One region of the Rhizobium sp. RSm-3 genome, then DNA from elsewhere that is predicted to be linked to it. Evidence: predicted binding sites of a transcription regulator. Region 1 holds the regulator's gene; the other holds the start of a gene.

What was found. Region 1 encodes PhoB, which activates phosphate uptake and scavenging genes when phosphate is short. Its sites were predicted from a motif close to TGTCATNNANCTGTCAT; they were not measured.
Region 2: a site for PhoB is predicted at 3,536-3,552, ahead of BBJ66_RS26015 (YdcH family protein). Genes of this name have one in related genera too.

What each region holds. Positions count from the first base shown of each region.
Region 1 is NZ_MAWZ01000001.1:551,949-560,059, forward strand. It holds gene BBJ66_RS02705 (substrate-binding domain-containing protein) at 1-224, shown strand, start outside; gene pstC (phosphate ABC transporter permease subunit PstC) at 358-1,839, shown strand; gene pstA (phosphate ABC transporter permease PstA) at 1,836-3,158, shown strand; gene pstB (phosphate ABC transporter ATP-binding protein PstB) at 3,174-3,989, shown strand; gene phoU (phosphate signaling complex protein PhoU) at 4,034-4,747, shown strand; gene phoB (phosphate regulon transcriptional regulator PhoB) at 4,885-5,568, shown strand; gene BBJ66_RS02735 (GcrA family cell cycle regulator) at 5,842-6,375, opposite strand; gene BBJ66_RS02740 (aspartate aminotransferase family protein) at 6,801-8,000, shown strand; gene argF (ornithine carbamoyltransferase) at 8,037-8,111, shown strand, end outside.
Region 2 is NZ_MAWZ01000046.1:138,677-146,787, forward strand. It holds gene BBJ66_RS25995 (trans-sulfuration enzyme family protein) at 1-762, shown strand, start outside; partial or broken gene BBJ66_RS26000 (lyase family protein) at 788-1,806, shown strand; gene BBJ66_RS26005 (phosphotransferase) at 1,819-2,613, shown strand; gene BBJ66_RS26010 (Lrp/AsnC family transcriptional regulator) at 2,610-3,053, shown strand; gene BBJ66_RS26015 (YdcH family protein) at 3,257-3,430, opposite strand; gene BBJ66_RS26020 (YdcH family protein) at 3,659-3,862, shown strand; gene purE (5-(carboxyamino)imidazole ribonucleotide mutase) at 3,874-4,371, shown strand; gene BBJ66_RS26030 (5-(carboxyamino)imidazole ribonucleotide synthase) at 4,368-5,444, shown strand; gene ykgO (type B 50S ribosomal protein L36) at 5,608-5,733, shown strand; gene BBJ66_RS26040 (hypothetical protein) at 5,844-6,458, shown strand; gene BBJ66_RS26045 (alpha/beta hydrolase) at 6,575-7,630, shown strand; gene ggt (gamma-glutamyltransferase) at 7,734-8,111, shown strand, end outside.

The DNA.
Region 1 (8,111 bases):
AAACGATCGCCAACGGCACCTACCCGGTTTCCCGCCCGCTGTTCTTCTACGTCAAGAAGGCACATCTCGGCGCCGTTCCGGGCCTGAAGGAATACGTCAACTTCTTCGTATCCGACCAGATGATCGGCCCCGACAGCCCGCTCGTCGAATACGGCCTGGTTGCCGCCCCGGATGCCGAGCGCGACGCGATCCGCAAGGAAGTCGAAGCCGGCAAGGCCATGTAATGATTTTGCCGGCGCGGCGCTGCAAAGCCCGCGCCGGCATTGCCTTAAATCCTGGCGCCGGCGTTTCCGGTGCAGGGTTGAATTCATTCCGCATGATTGGGCTTTTTGGGGCTATGGCCTGGGGACGTAACGAATGAGCACATCCGTCATACTTCTGTGCCTTGTGGTGATCGGCGCCGCCGCCTATCTGGTCGCGCGCAGCCGGGCCACGGCACTTGCCGGAGGCCGGTCCTCCGCATTGCATTCACGGCCGGCCTATTACGGCGCCTATGCGGCGATCTGGGCGGTTCTTCCCGCCCTCATCGTGCTTTGCGTCTGGCTCTCGGTCAGCCCCGGCATCATCCAATCCTCGGTGCGCAGCCACTTCCCTGAGGAGGTCAAGGCGCAAGCTGCAGTCGAGCAGGATCTGGGTTATTCCATGGTGGCGACGGTCGCCCGCGGTCTGACGATGCTGACCGCGGATGAAACCGCCGCGGTCGCCGGGGATCCGGCGGCTCTCCAGGCCAAGCTGAGCGAAAAGGGCGTGCCGCTTGCCGGCCAGCCGCTGCCTTACATGCTCGGCGCCGCCAAGACGCTCAACGCCATGAGCGCAACGAGCCGCCTCGCCATGACGGTGGTCGTCTTCATTCTCGCCGTTGCCGGCGCCTTCTATGCGCTGCGCGCCATCGCGCCGCGCTTCCGGGCCCGCAATCGGGTCGAGCGCGTCATGCTCTGGGGCCTGCTGCTCGCCTCGTCGATCGCCATCCTGACGACGATCGGCATCGTGTTCTCGATGCTGTCGGAAGCCGCGCGCTTCTTTGCCGCCGTTCCCGCCGCCGACTTCTTCTTCGGCACGGTCTGGGATCCGCGTTTTGCCGGCGCCGGCAGCTCGTCCTTCGGCCAGTTCGGCCTAATCCCGCTGCTGCTCGGCACGCTTTATATCGGCCTGGTCGCCATGCTGGTCGCCGTGCCGGTCGGCCTCTTCGCCGCCATCTACATGGCCGAATACGCCTCGCCGAAGCTGCGCGGGATCGCCAAGCCGCTGCTCGAAGTGCTGGCCGGCATTCCCACGATCGTCTACGGCTTCTTCGCGCTCGTCACCGTCGGCCCGTTCCTGCGCGATTTCTCCGCTCAGATCAGCGGCCTGCTCTCCGGCAACTACACCAACTTCATCCAGGCGCAGAGCGTCCTGACCGCCGGCATCGTCATGGGCATCATGCTGATCCCCTACGTCTCCTCGCTGTCGGACGACATCATCACCGCCGTGCCGCGGGCACTGCGTGACGGTTCGCTCGGTCTCGGCGCCACCCGCTCCGAAACCATCAAGAAGGTGGTTTTGCCGGCAGCACTTCCCGGCATCGTCGGCGCGCTGCTGATGACCGCCTCGCGCGCCATCGGCGAAACCATGATCGTCGTGCTGGCCGCCGGTGTCGCCGCCCGCATCCAGATCAATCCTTTCGAGCCGATGACGACGGTGACCGTCAAGATCGTCAATCAGCTGACCGGCGACCTCGAGTTCACCTCGCCGCAGACGCTGGTTGCTTTCGCTCTTGGCATCACGCTGTTCTGCATCACGCTTTGCCTCAACATCTATGCGCTCTACATCGTGCGCAAATACCGGGAGCAGTACGAATGACGGATATTGTTTCTCCCACATCAGGCGTCACCGTCTCCAAGGCGCCAGCGCGCCGCGATATCGGCATCAAGCGCCGCTACGCCGCCGAACGCCGGTTCCAGGCCTATGGCATCGCCGCCATCACCTTCGGTCTCGTCTTCCTGTTCATCCTGCTGTGGACGGTGATCGGCAAAGGCTACACCGCCTTCCAGCAGACGGCGATCACCCTGCCGATCGAATTTGCCGAGAAGACGATCGACCCCAGCAATAAGCGTGCGACCGACCCTTCGGTGCTGATTGCCGCCAATTATCCGGTTCTGCTGCGCGACGCGATCGTCAAGCAGCTGAATATCAACGCCTCGAGCAAGCCTGACGTGCGCGATGCAGCCGCCATGCTCTCCAAGGGCGCGCCGATCCAGCTGCGCGACATGGTCGTCGCCGACCCGACGATCATCGGCAAGACGGTCAATGTCACCGTGCTCGCCGACGCCAATGTCGACAGCGCCAACAAGGGCCAGATCGACCTTTCGGTCGATGAGAAGAACCGCAAGGTCAACGACAAGCAGGTTGGCTGGATGAACGAGCTGAAGGCGAGCGGCGCTCTGCACAAGCAGTTCAACACCGGCCTCTTCGTCAACGGCAATTCCAGCCGTCCTGAGGCTGCAGGCCTTGGCGTCGCCCTCATCGGCTCGCTCTACCTGATGCTGATCGTGCTGGCGCTCGCTCTGCCGATCGGCGTTGCCGCCTCGATCTATCTCGAGGAGTTTGCCCCGAAGAACCGGCTGACCGACCTGATCGAGGTCAATATCAACAACCTCGCCGCCGTCCCTTCGATCGTCTACGGTCTGCTCGGCCTATCCGTCTTCATCAACTTCGTCGGCATGCCGCGTTCGGCTTCGCTGGTCGGCGGCCTGGTGCTGACGCTGATGACCCTGCCGACGATCATCATCGCCACCCGTGCGGCGCTCCGCGCTGTGCCGCCGTCGATCCGCGCCGCAGCGCTTGGCCTCGGCGCTTCGAAGATGCAGATGGTGTTCCACCATGTTCTGCCGCTCGCCATGCCCGGCATCTTGACCGGCACGATCATCGGCCTGGCGCACGCGCTCGGCGAAACCGCGCCGCTGCTCCTGATCGGCATGGTCGCCTTCGTCGCCAACGCGCCGACGACACCGCTCGATCCCTCGACGGCCCTGCCGGTGCAGGTCTATATGTGGGCCAACGAGGCCGAACGGGCCTTCGTCGAGCGTACTTCGGGTGCCATCATCGTCCTGCTCCTGTTCCTGATCGTCATGAACATGGGCGCCATCCTCTTGCGTCGTCGCTTCGAGCGCCGCTGGTAAACGGAGTTACAGATCATGAACATGTTGACGGAAGCTGCAGTTGAAAAGGCGCTGGATCAGAAGATGAGCAACGTCCCGTATAAGATGATCGGCCAGGATGTCTCGGTTTACTACGGCGAGAAGCGGGCGCTTTTCGATGTGAACCTGAACATCCGCGAAAACACCGTAACCGCGCTGATCGGCCCGTCCGGCTGCGGCAAGTCGACCTTCCTGCGGAGCCTGAACCGCATGAACGACACGATCGACGGTTGCCGCGTCGCCGGCAAGATCACGCTGGACGGCGACGATATCTATGATCCCGATATCGACGTCGTCGAACTGCGCGCCCGCGTCGGCATGGTCTTCCAGAAGCCGAACCCGTTCCCGAAGACGATCTACGAAAACGTCTCCTACGGCCCGCGCATCCATGGCCTTGCCAAGTCGAAGGCCGATCTCGACCAGATCGTCGAGACCAGCCTGCAGCGCGCCGGCCTCTGGAACGAGGTCAAGGACCGCGTGCACGAATCCGGCACCGGCCTGTCGGGCGGTCAGCAGCAGCGTCTCTGCATTGCGCGCGCCGTCGCCGTCAGCCCTGAAGTCATCCTGATGGACGAGCCCTGCTCGGCGCTCGACCCGATCGCCACCGCCAAGGTCGAGGAGCTGATCCACGAACTGCGCGAGAACTACACGATCGTCATCGTCACCCACTCCATGCAGCAGGCCGCGCGCGTTTCGCAGCGCACCGCCATGTTCCACCTCGGCAATCTGGTCGAGGAGAACGACACCGACAAGATGTTCACCAATCCCGACGATCCGCGCACCCAGGACTACATCATGGGTCGCTTCGGCTGATTTTGGCGTCACCAAGCCTTCCCGTTATTCGAGGATAAAGCCCCATGGCATCGACACATATTTATTCTGCCTATGATGATGATCTGAAGTTCCTGTCCCGGCGGATTTCCGAAATGGGCGGCCTGGCCGAGCAGATGGTCGCCGAATCCGTCCGGGCGCTGGTCAACGGCGATACGGCGCTCGCCCAGAAGGTCATCTCCGACGACGTGATCCTCGATCACGCCGAGCGCGAAATCGGCGACAAGGCGATCGTCACCATCGCCCGCCGTCAGCCGATGGCCGCCGACCTGCGCGAAATCATGGGTTCGATCCGCATCGCCGCCGATCTCGAACGCGTCGGCGACCTCGGCAAGAACACCGCCAAGCGCGTCATCGCCGTGCAGAGCACCGGCGTTCCCCGCAAGCTCGCCCGCGGCCTCGAGCATCTCTCCGAGCTGGCGCTCGTCCAGCTCAAGGAAGTGCTCGACGTCTACACGACACGCGCCGCCGACAAGGCGAGTGCGATCCGCGAGCGCGACAACGAGATCGACGCGATGTACACCTCGCTGTTCCGGGAGCTCTTGACCTACATGATGGAAGATCCGCGCAACATCACCAGCTGCACGCATCTTCTCTTCTGCGCCAAGAACATCGAGCGCATCGGCGACCACGCCACCAACATTGCCGAGACAATCTATTACATGGCGACCGGCGCCCAGCCGGAAGGTGACCGTCCGAAGGACGACAGCGCCAACACCGTCGGCGCGGTCACGGAATAACCGCCTAAACCAGACGATTGCGTGCGCGCCCATGTGGGGCGCGCAAAGAGGTCGCAGCCGATTTTTGTGAATTTGCGCAGGATGCATTGCTTAAATCACCCCCGGTTTAAGGATCATGCGCGAGGAGACCGACACGCATGATCCCGAGAGTTGCAGTTGTTGAAGACGAGGAAGCCCTGAGCGTGCTTCTCCGCTACAATCTCGAAGCTGAGGGCTTCGAGGTCGATACCATCCTTCGTGGCGACGAGGCCGAAATCAGGCTTCAGGAGCGCACGCCCGACCTTCTCATCCTCGACTGGATGCTGCCCGGCGTCTCCGGCATCGAGCTTTGCCGGCGCCTGCGCATGCGGCCGGAAACCGAGCGCCTGCCGATCATCATGCTGACGGCGCGCGGCGAAGAGAGCGAACGTGTCCGCGGACTGTCGACCGGAGCCGACGATTACGTCGTCAAGCCCTTCTCGACCCCCGAGCTCGTTGCCCGCGTCAAGGCGATGCTGCGCCGTGCCCGCCCCGAGGTGCTGTCGACCGTGCTGAAATGCGGCGATATCGAACTCGACCGCGAAACCCACCGCGTCCACCGCAAGAGCCGCGAAGTCCGCCTCGGCCCCACCGAATTCCGCCTGCTGGAATTCCTGATGTCGTCGCCCGGCCGGGTCTTCTCCCGCTCGCAGCTCTTGGACGGCGTCTGGGGCCACGACATCTATGTCGACGAACGCACCGTCGACGTCCATGTCGGCCGCCTGCGCAAGGCGCTGAACTTCTCCAACATGCAAGACGTCATCCGTACCGTCCGCGGCGCCGGCTATTCAATGGAAGCCTGAGGGGTATCTGACAAAGTCGAGCAAGCTCCGCCCCTCACCCTAACCGACCGGGGTCGAGCCACGCGTCTCGACCCGTCCTTCGGACCCCCGTAAACGGGGCGAGGGGACGTGCCTCTGCGAGAGGTGGGTGAGGGCCGAGAGGTTGCGGCATATCCCCTTCGCCCCGCGCGCGGGGAGAAGGTGCCGGCAGGCGGAGGGGCAGCCACACCCAACGCACTCACAAAAAAACGGGCCTTGCAGCCCGTTTTTGCATCTCGATAATGCCTTACCCGCTCAGCTTGCCCGCGCCGCTGCCCGGCGGCGTTCGTTGATCGGCTGGTAGGCGAGTTTCTGGTGGTAGCTGCAATAGGGCGAATTGTCCGGGGACTCGCAGCCGCAGAAGTGGAAGTCGTCCTTCAGCGGATCGCCGACCGGCCATTTGCAGGTGCGTTCGGTCAGTTCCGTCAGGCCGAGGCGGCGCGAGATCGGCACGACCACGTTGCCCTTCGGCACGTATTCCATTTCCTCGACCGTTTCGATCTCGATCTCTTCCTTCAGCATCGTCGCGCCCTGCTGGCGGGTAACGGTGCGGGTGGCGATCCGGGAGGCGTAGTTCGGCGCGCGCGGCGCAGATGTATTGCGTTTCGGCGTCCGCGCCGTGGCGGCGGTGCCGCCGGCCTTGGCGCGGCCGGGAAGGCTCAGCCTGTGTACCTTGCCGATCACGGCGTTTCTGCTGACGCCGCCAAGTTGTGCCGCGATCTGGCTGGCGCTCAGTCCTTCGGCCCAAAGCTTCTTGAGTTTCTCGACCCGCTCGTCTGTCCAGTTCATGCCCTGTCTCCACCTTTCGCGTTGGTGATGGCAGAATCCCTCACCGTTGTCCCGGAAGCCTCCGAAACAAGAAACGCCTGATCAATTTTGGTGACTAGTTCCGCCGCATGCAGTCTAGTAATTGAACTTTAACCTAGTGTGAGCCTGACTCCGTGACAAGAGTCGCATGAATCCGGATGAATCGAATTCGGAGTTTTCCCCAACTTGCTGCCCCGGCGTGTCATTTCTGCAATATTGCCTGTTGAAGGTCGAAAACACCGCTGTACAAGCTTGCTGCATGCGCTAAGGGCGCAGTTTTGTTGACATTGCAGCGCGAAAAGGAAATAGTACCGCTGGCCGCCGCAAGGCGGCATTTTTGATTTTTCGGGCCTGGTTTTCTTAGCCGGAGTCCGTTGCTAGATAACGCTGATCGGGAGACCCGCGCCATGGCCGAAGCCGCGCCGCTTTATGACACCTATTCTCGTGCCCCGCTGCGGTTCGAGCGAGGCGAGGGCGTATGGCTGATCACCGAAGGCGGCGAGCGTTATCTCGATTTCGGCGCCGGCGTCGCCGTCACCTCGGTCGGACACAGCAACCCGCATGTGGTCGGCGCCTTGAAGGAGCAGGCCGACAAGGTCTGGCACCTCTCCAACATCTATGAAATCCCCGGCCAGGAGCGCCTGGCCAAGCGGCTGACGGACGCGACCTTCGCTGACAAGGTGTTCTTCACCAATTCGGGCGCCGAGGCGCTTGAATGCGCGATCAAGACGGCGCGCCGCTACCAGTTTTCCAAGGGCCATCCCGAGCGCTTCCATGTCATCACCTTCGAAGGCGCCTTCCATGGGCGCACGCTGGCGACCATCGCCGCCGGCGGCCAGGAGAAATATCTCGAAGGTTTCGGCCCAAAGGCGCCGGGTTTCGATCAGGTGGCTTTCGGCGATATCGAAGCGGTCCGCGCCGCCATCACCGATGCGACGGCGGCCATCCTCATCGAGCCGGTGCAGGGCGAGGGCGGTGTGCGCCCCGCCACCCCCGAATTCATGAGGGCGCTGCGCCAGATCTGCGACGAAAACGGCCTGCTGCTGATCCTCGACGAGGTCCAGACCGGCGTCGGCCGCACCGGCAAGCTCTTTGCCCATGAGTGGTCGGGCGTGACGCCCGATATCATGGCGGTCGCCAAGGGCATCGGCGGCGGTTTCCCGCTCGGCGCCTGCCTGGCCACCGCAGAGGCCGCCTCCGGCATGCAGGCCGGCACGCACGGCTCGACCTATGGCGGCAATCCGCTCGCCATGGCCGTCGGTGGCGCCGTGCTCGACATCATCCTCGCCGAAGGCTTCCTCCAGCAGGTGCGCGACGTCGCACTCGTTTTCCGCCAGGGCCTCGCCTCGCTGAAGGATCGTTATCCCGATGTGATCGAGGATATCCGAGGCGAGGGGCTGCTGCTCGGCGTCAAGGCCGCTATTCCCTCGGCTGAACTGCTGCAGGCGATCCGCGCCGCGCATCTGCTCGGCGTGCCCGCCGGCGACAACGTCATCCGCCTTCTCCCGCCCCTCGTCGTCACCGCCGAGGAAGCCCGCGAGGGCCTTGCCCGCATCGAACGCGCCGCCGAGAGCATCCGCGCCTCCAAGGTCAAGAAGACGGCTTGAAAGGATTGTGCCTGCGGGCGCACGACAGGTAAGAACATGGCTCCTAAACATTTCCTCGATCTTTCGGCCGTCACCTCAGCCGACCTCAGAACCATCATGAACGATGCGCTC
Region 2 (8,111 bases), on a different contig from region 1:
TCCAACACGCGGCTCGTCCATTGCGAAAGTCCGTGCAATCCGATCCTGCGTCTGACCGACCTTGCGGCCATTGCCGAGCTTGCGCGAAAACACGGGGCCTTGATGTCGGTCGATTCGACGCTTGCCACCCCTGTGGCCACGCAGCCGCTCTTGCTAGGCGTGGATCTCGTCATCCATTCGCTCACGAAGTTCATTAACGGCCATGGCGACGCATTGGGCGGGGTCGTCTGCGGACGTAAGGAATTGGTGGAGAAAATCCGGTCGCGCGCCGGCGTCTATCTCGGTGCGTCGATGCCGGCCATGAACGCTTGGCTGATCATGCGCGGCATCGATACGCTGTTTCCCCGCATCCGCATGATCTCGGAGTCGGCCGCGAAGATCGCGGCCTTCCTTCAGGGCCATTCCGCTGTGGAGGCCGTGACTTATCCCGGACTTGCTTCCCATCCTCAGCATGATCTGGCGAAGCACCAGATGGATGTGTTCGGGGGGATCGTGACCTTCCGGGTGAAGAATCCCGGCCAGATGGCGCGACAACTCGCCGAGCGCCTCAAGGTTGCCCACTATACCTTCTCGCTCGGTCATCAGCGCTCGATCGTCGTGTTGCTCGACACACAGGAGATGATGAAATCCACCTATCAGCTGACCGGCAAGCAGCTTGAGGATTACCGCCGGTTTGCCGGCGATGGCGTGTTCCGCCTGTCGGTCGGGCTGGAAGCGACCGACGATCTGATCGTCGATCTTGATCAGGCTATTTCAGACTGAGCGGAGAGAAAGGAGGAGCGGGACCATGGCGACAACGCGCATCGAGACAGATCTTTTGGGTAGTCGGGAGTTGCCGGCCAATGCTCTGATCGGCATTCATACGCTTCGGGCAATGGATAATTTCGACATTTCCGGCATCAAACTGCAGGATTTTCCCGGGTTTCTCCAATCTTTCGCGATGGTCAAGAAAGCTGCGGCCGCCACCAATCTGGAGCTGCGGTTGCTCGACTCCGCGATCGCGGGCGCGATTGATCGGGCCTGCGACAGGCTGATCGCCGGTGAAATCCTGGCGCCACACTTTCCGATCGATATGATGCAAGGCGGCGCGGGCACCTCGACCAACATGAACGTCAACGAAGTCATCGCCAATCTGGCGCTTCAGGAGATCGGCCGGCAGGCTGGCAGCTACGACGCGGTCAATCCAAATGATCACGTAAACCTTTGCCAATCGACCAACGACGTCTATCCCACTGCAATCCGGCTGACTGTATGGCGGTGAAACTCTCGAAGATCTGCAATGACCTCCGCCTGCTGTCGAGTGGTCCGCGCGCCGGCTTTGGCGAGATCCGTCTTCCGGCCATGCAGGCGGGCTCGTCAATCATGCCGGGCAAGGTCAACCCGGTGATCCCCGAATTGGTGAACCAGATCAGCTTCCAGGTCATTGGCAACGACTTGACGGTCACACTCGCTGCCAGCGCGGGGCAACTCCAGCTGAATGCCATGGAACCGATTATCGTGCTCAACATCCTGCAATCCATGCGGCTGTTGGTGAGGGGAATGGATGCGCTTCGCACTCGGTGTATCGACGGGATCGAGGCAGATTCCCAGCGCTGCCGCGCGCTTCATGATGGCGCTCTCATTCTTGCCGCAGCCCTCAATCCCTTCGTTGGATACGCCCGGGCGGCCGCGCTTGCCCGTACTGCGCTTGCCGAAGGAATTCCGTTGCGAGAGGCGGTCGAGCGCGACAGCGGTTTGCCTGCAGCTCAGATCGAGACGATCTTCGGCATCAAAAACATCGGGGCCTACGAGTCGGTACAACACTGAAGGAAAGCAAAAATGGCTGTTTTCACGGATCTGTCGGAGGCAGATTGCGGCCGGATCGCGACGACCTATCGCCTGGGCAATCTTACATCGGTTATCGGCATTGCCGATGGCGACGCCGAAACGACTTACCTTTTCCGCTCCGGGCGGGGTGAGTTCATCGTCACCCTATTCGAAAACGGGGCCGACCCCTTCGACCTCGAACTTGCCTTCCGCACGATGGAAACGCTCTCTGGCGCCGGCATTCCCTGTCCGGCAACCTTCCGCACTGATGCCGGTGCGGCGACGATTACCGTGTCGGACAAGCTTGTCGCGGTTGTCGGTTTTATGCCAGGCTCTCGACTGAGCGAAGTCACTCCCGCCAAATGCCGTGCGCTTGGGACCTGTGTCGCGCGAATCCACCAGGCGCTGGGGCGGCCGGCGAAACGAGCGTCACTTGGGCTGCCGAAAGGTCCCGTGCACGGCGCACTCAATCGCGACAACGTCTTCTTCGTCGACGAGATGGTGAGCGGCGTCATCAATTTCCGCTTGCGCCATGATGATGTTCTGATCGCCGAACTCGCTGCCGTTATATTGCATTGGGCTGTGACCGCAAGCGGCACTCTTGAGAGGACGCTGGTCAGCGCATTGCTCGCTGGCTACGAAGACATCAGGTTCCTCAGCGAAGCGGAGTGGCGGGCCGTGCCGGCTTTCGTCATGGCAGCGGCCGCCACCGTGTTTGCGCAGGATGGCAGGCTAACCGATCTCGAATCCGCCACACAGCGGGTCTTCCTCTCCGCCAAGGACTGCATTGAGGAAATACGGCCATGAAGCGTATCCTCGACCGATCCGACGAACGCATTCTAACCGAGCTAACCCGCAATGGCCGGATTCCCCACGCGGAACTGGCCGAAAAGGTCCACCTGTCGCGCAACGCCGTTCGCCAACGCATCGAGCGATTGGAACGCGACGGCCTGATTCAGGGCTATACGATTGTCGTGGGTGAGGGAAAAACGCGGGCCGCAGCCATCACAGCGATGATCTTCGTGTATCGCCACGACCGCATGCGCGGCGGCGACGTCATCCAGACGCTCAAAGGGATACCGGAGGTCATTTCCTGCGACGTTATGAGCGGTGAATTCGACCTGGTCGTGCGGGTTGAAGCAAGCGCGGCAGACCGTATCCGCGAAATCTGGCAGGAGGTTTCGGCGCTGCAAGGGGTGCGCGACACGCTGACGGCATTTGCCCTGTCTTCGATGATCAAGCGTTGACCGAAATGGCAGGCAGATCAACGGCATAAGCACTTTGATATATGCGTTGTGCCGTGGCGCTCGCAAAAGCGCCAGCCGCAATGCCGCTGGCATCGGGCTGGCGCAATTCTGGTGTAAAATCACCGGTTCTTGCTGATTTTAGGCGGAATGGATGGATTTACCTTTTCTTTCGCAAGATGATCGACCGGCGACCCTTGGGAAGATCAGTGGACGGATGACTTGAGACGCATAATCTCGTCCTTGATGCGCAGCTTGCGGCGCTTGCATTCGGCAATTTCCGTATCGGAGATGGAGGGAGCTGTTCTGAGCGCGTGCAGCTCCTCCTCGAGAGCGACATGCTTTTTCTGGAGTGATTCAAGATGAGCTTGAACTGTCATTTGACCCTTCCTTCCTCTTACCCTCCCCGGCCAACATCGTCGGGGATCAAGGTGTCAACGCGGCGGACTGTGACATATTTTTGAAGGCTTGTCGAAGGCCAAAAGATGAAGACCGGATGGCAATTTCATGATCAAGACTAACTAGCCGTTACCTGTATTTGGTGATAGGAGCTTGCGGAAATCATCGGCAGGTCGGACAAGGTCCGAGGACGATAACGGGGAATGCATATGGCCGATCAGGAACAGGCGGAAATCAGGCTCACCGTGGCGCGGCTGCGCCAGGAGCACGAGGATTTCGACGCCGCGATCAACGCCATGATCCAGATCGGATGCGATGCTCTGCGGATCCAGCGCATGAAGAAGAAGAAGCTCGTCATCAAGGACAGGCTTTCGAAGCTGGAAGATCAGATCATCCCTGACATCATCGCCTGAGGGGGATAACAATGACGACAGACAGACCCTCCGTCGCCATCATCATGGGCAGCCAGTCCGACTGGGAGACCATGAAGAACGCCGCCGACACGCTGGAGGCGCTGGAAATCCCTTATGACGCGCGCATCATTTCGGCGCACCGCACGCCCGACCGCATGGCGAATTTCGCCAAGGGCGCGCGCGCCGAGGGCTTCAAGGTCATCATCGCCGGCGCCGGCGGCGCCGCCCACCTGCCGGGCATGACGGCATCGATGACGCCGCTGCCGGTCTTCGGCGTGCCGGTCCAGTCGAAAACCATGTCCGGCCAGGACAGTCTTCTGTCGATCGTGCAGATGCCGGCCGGCATTCCTGTCGGGACGCTCGCCATCGGCAAGGCCGGCGCGGTCAACGCCGCACTGCTCGCCGCCGCCGTGCTTGCCCTTTCCGACGAAGAGATCGCCGACCGGCTCGATGAATGGCGCGAACGTCAGAGTGCCGCCATCGCCGAATACCCGATGGACGACCAATGACTGTAGGAACGATCGGTATTATCGGCGGCGGCCAGCTCGGCCGCATGCTGGCTATCGCTGCCGCCAGGCTGAATTTTCGCACGGTCATTCTCGAGCCGCAGGCGGACTGCCCGGCCGCCCAGCTCGCCAACCGGCAGATTACCGCCGCCTATGACGATCCGGCGGCATTGGCCGAACTAGCGGATCTCTGCGATGTCGTCACCTATGAATTCGAGAACGTGCCGGTCGCAGCCGCTGAGACGCTCTCGGCAAGCCTATCCGTCTATCCGCCACCGAAGGCGCTGGAAGCCGCCCAGGACCGCCTCGTCGAAAAGCGTTTTCTCAATGGCTGCGGCATAACAACCGCCCGCTTCCACGCGATCGACAGCCAGGCCGATCTCGAAATGGCGCTTGACGATTTCGGCGGCCAGGGCGTGCTGAAGACCCGCCGTCTCGGCTATGACGGCAAGGGCCAGAAGGTTTTCCGCTCGGTGGCCGACAGCGCTGATGGCGCCTATGCCGCGCTCGGCGCCGTGCCGCTGATCCTCGAAAGTTTCGTCGCCTTCGAGCGCGAGGTCTCAATCATCGCCGCCCGCGCCACCGATGGCACGGTCGTCTGCTTCGATCCCGCCGAAAATGTCCATCGCAGCGGCATCCTCCACACCTCGACGGTTCCGGCTACGATCTCGCCGGCGACGGCGGACGCCGCGCGCCGGTCGGCCGAAACGATCCTCGCAGCATTGAATTATGTCGGCGTTATCGGCATCGAATTCTTCGTGCTTGCCGATGGCAGCCTGATTGCCAACGAGATGGCGCCGCGCGTCCACAATTCCGGCCACTGGACCGAGGCCGCCTGCGTCGTCAGCCAGTTCGAACAGCATATCCGTGCCGTCGCCGGCCTGCCTTTGGGAGACGCCGGACGCCATTCCGACTGTGTCCTGCAGAACCTGATCGGCGACGATATCCTGGCCGTTCCCGACTGGCTGCAGCGCCCCGATACGCTGGTTCATCTCTATGGCAAGACCGAATGGCGCCCCGGCCGCAAGATGGGCCATGTCACCACCTTGACGCCGAAATCGCCGGTTTCGGCCTGAGAAAACACCTTTGCGCCTTGGGAAAAACACCGTCATGCGGTTGACACGGAAAAGGTGACGCGGTATCTGCTCCCCACCTAAACAGCGCGCCCGACGGCGCGCTTTTGATTGTTAAAAGATACGGGCGAATGTGAATTCCCCATAGAGATCGCGGATCAGAAAAATGAAGATCAAGAATTCGCTCAAGTCGCTCAAGGCTCGTCACCGTGACAACCGTCTGGTTCGCCGCAAGGGCCGCATCTACATCATCAACAAGCTGAACCCGCGCTACAAGGCTCGTCAGGGCTGATTTCGTGCGTCCGGATCGCTTGCCCGCGTGAGCTTGCTCCGGCGGATATCCGGTGGGTCACTGCGGTGATCACGTCAAATTTGTTTGATCTTCGGCGTTGGCGGGCTAATATGTCCGCCATGCGCTTTTTTGCTTTGACGTCAGCGGCGCTGCCGCTCGCCCTCACCCTCCTCACGTCCACCTTTCCGGCCATTGCGGCGGAAAAGGACGTTATCGTCGAGCAGGCGGATGTCAATTCTTCGCCGAAACAGCACCTCGACCAGCTCTTCAGTCAGCTGAAACGCGAGCGCGAACCCGACAAAGCCAGCGGTATCGCCAATGAGATCCGCATGGAATGGAACGATTCCGGCAGCGCCACCATCAATCTGCTGATGCAATGGGCCGACAAGGCGATCGAGGAAAAGCGCAATCCCGCCGCCCTCGATTTCCTTGACGAGGCGATCGCGCTGAAACCCGATTATGCCGAAAGCTGGAACCGCCGCGCGACGCTGAATTTCGTCATGGGCAATTATCGCAAGTCGATGTCCGACATCGAACGTGTGCTCGATCTCGAGCCGCGCCATTTCGGCGCGCTCTCCGGCCTGGCGGCGATCCTCAGCAATTCCGGCAACGACCAGCTGACCTTGAAGGCCTGGGAGCGTTTTCTTGATATCTATCCCGCTGAACGCACCGCGCAGGAACAGGCCAACACGCTTGCGGAAAAACTTGCCGGCAATCGCACGTGATCCTCGAGGCGTGATCTTGATCTCCGGCCAAGCCGCGCAATTTAGAACCGTAGACGGGAAAAGACGCAGCGCGTCCGCTCTCGGCAAAACAGCCGCAACTATCGCCCGTTAAAATCATGCTTGCAGAAGTTTCCGCTCTTCTCGCCCCGCTCGCCGCCGCCATCGGTTACTCCTCCTACAAGGCGCGGCAATTCGAACAGACCTATCCGAATATCGGCGAAATGACGGATGTCGGCGGTTATCGCATGAATGCCGTCCATATCGAGCGTCCCGAAAACGCCGATCTGCCGGCGCTCGTCTTCATTCACGGCGCCAGCGGCAATCTTCTCGACCAGGTCGTCGCCTTTCGCGCCGCACTCGAAGGCCGGGCGGAAATGCTCTTCGTCGATCGTCCCGGTCACGGTTATTCCGAACGCGGCGGTCCCGATAACGCTGTGCCCTCCGGTCAGGCGGATGCAATCGCCAAGCTGATGGAAAAACGCGGCATCGAAAAGGCGGTTATCGTCGGCCATTCCTTCGGCGGCGCGGTCACCGCCGCCTTCGGCCTGCGCCATCCCGATAAGACGGCGGGCCTGCTCTTCCTGGCACCCGCCACCCACCCCTGGCCGGGCGGCATCGACTGGTATTACCACGTGGCAACCGTACCGGTCCTCGGCTGGCTCTTCAACCACGCGATCGTCGTGCCGCTTGGGCTGAGCCGGCTGGAGCGCGGCACGCTGAACGTCTTCCGCCCCAATCCGCGCCCGGCCGATTACATTAAAAAGACCGGTCCGTCGCTGGTGCTGCGACCCGACGCGTTCCACAACAACGCGGCCGATTTCAAAAAACTGCTTGCCTATGTGAAACAACAGTCGCCGCTCTATGCGCAGATCACTGCGCCGACTGTCATCATAACGGGCGACAGCGACGCGATCGTCTGGGAGCACCTGCATTCACGCGGCCTGGCCCGCGATATAACAGGCTCTGAGCTCATCACCGTTCGCGGCGTCGGCCACAAGCCGGATTATCTCGCAACCGATGTCGCCATCGCCGCCATCGAGAAGATCGCCGGCAAGCCGCGGGACCTGCAAGCAATCGCCCGCCGGGCCGAGGAGAGACTCGCCGCCGCCTCCCCCGATCGGACGGTGGCGACGGCGGCGTCGTTGGGGTCAGGCGCCCTGCACGGCGCATGACTCCTCCGGCTTTGGAACTCGTCACATAAAACCAATCCCTTGCATTGCCTGAGGCTGCCGCAGCCCCATATGCTTTCCATCATTGTCCATAGGAGGGGAAATCATGGGCCGCCTGCATATCGGGACAATCTCCGTCATAGCGGCACTGTCGCTGAGCCTGACGTCGGCCTTTGCGGCCTCGCCCGCGCCTGTCGAGGCAGAGCACGGCATGGTCGTCACCGCCCAGCATCTGGCGACCGATGTCGGCGTCGAGGTGCTGAAGAGCGGCGGCAATGCTGTCGATGCAGCCGTTGCCGTGGGTTATGCGCTGGCGGTCGTCTATCCCTCGGCCGGCAATCTCGGCGGCGGCGGCTTCATGACCATTCGCCTGAAGGACGGCACCAAGACCTTTCTCGATTTCCGCGAACGCGCCCCGCTTGCCGCGACGAAAACCATGTATCTCGATGCCAAGGGCGATATCGTGCCGCGCGCCAGTCTGGAC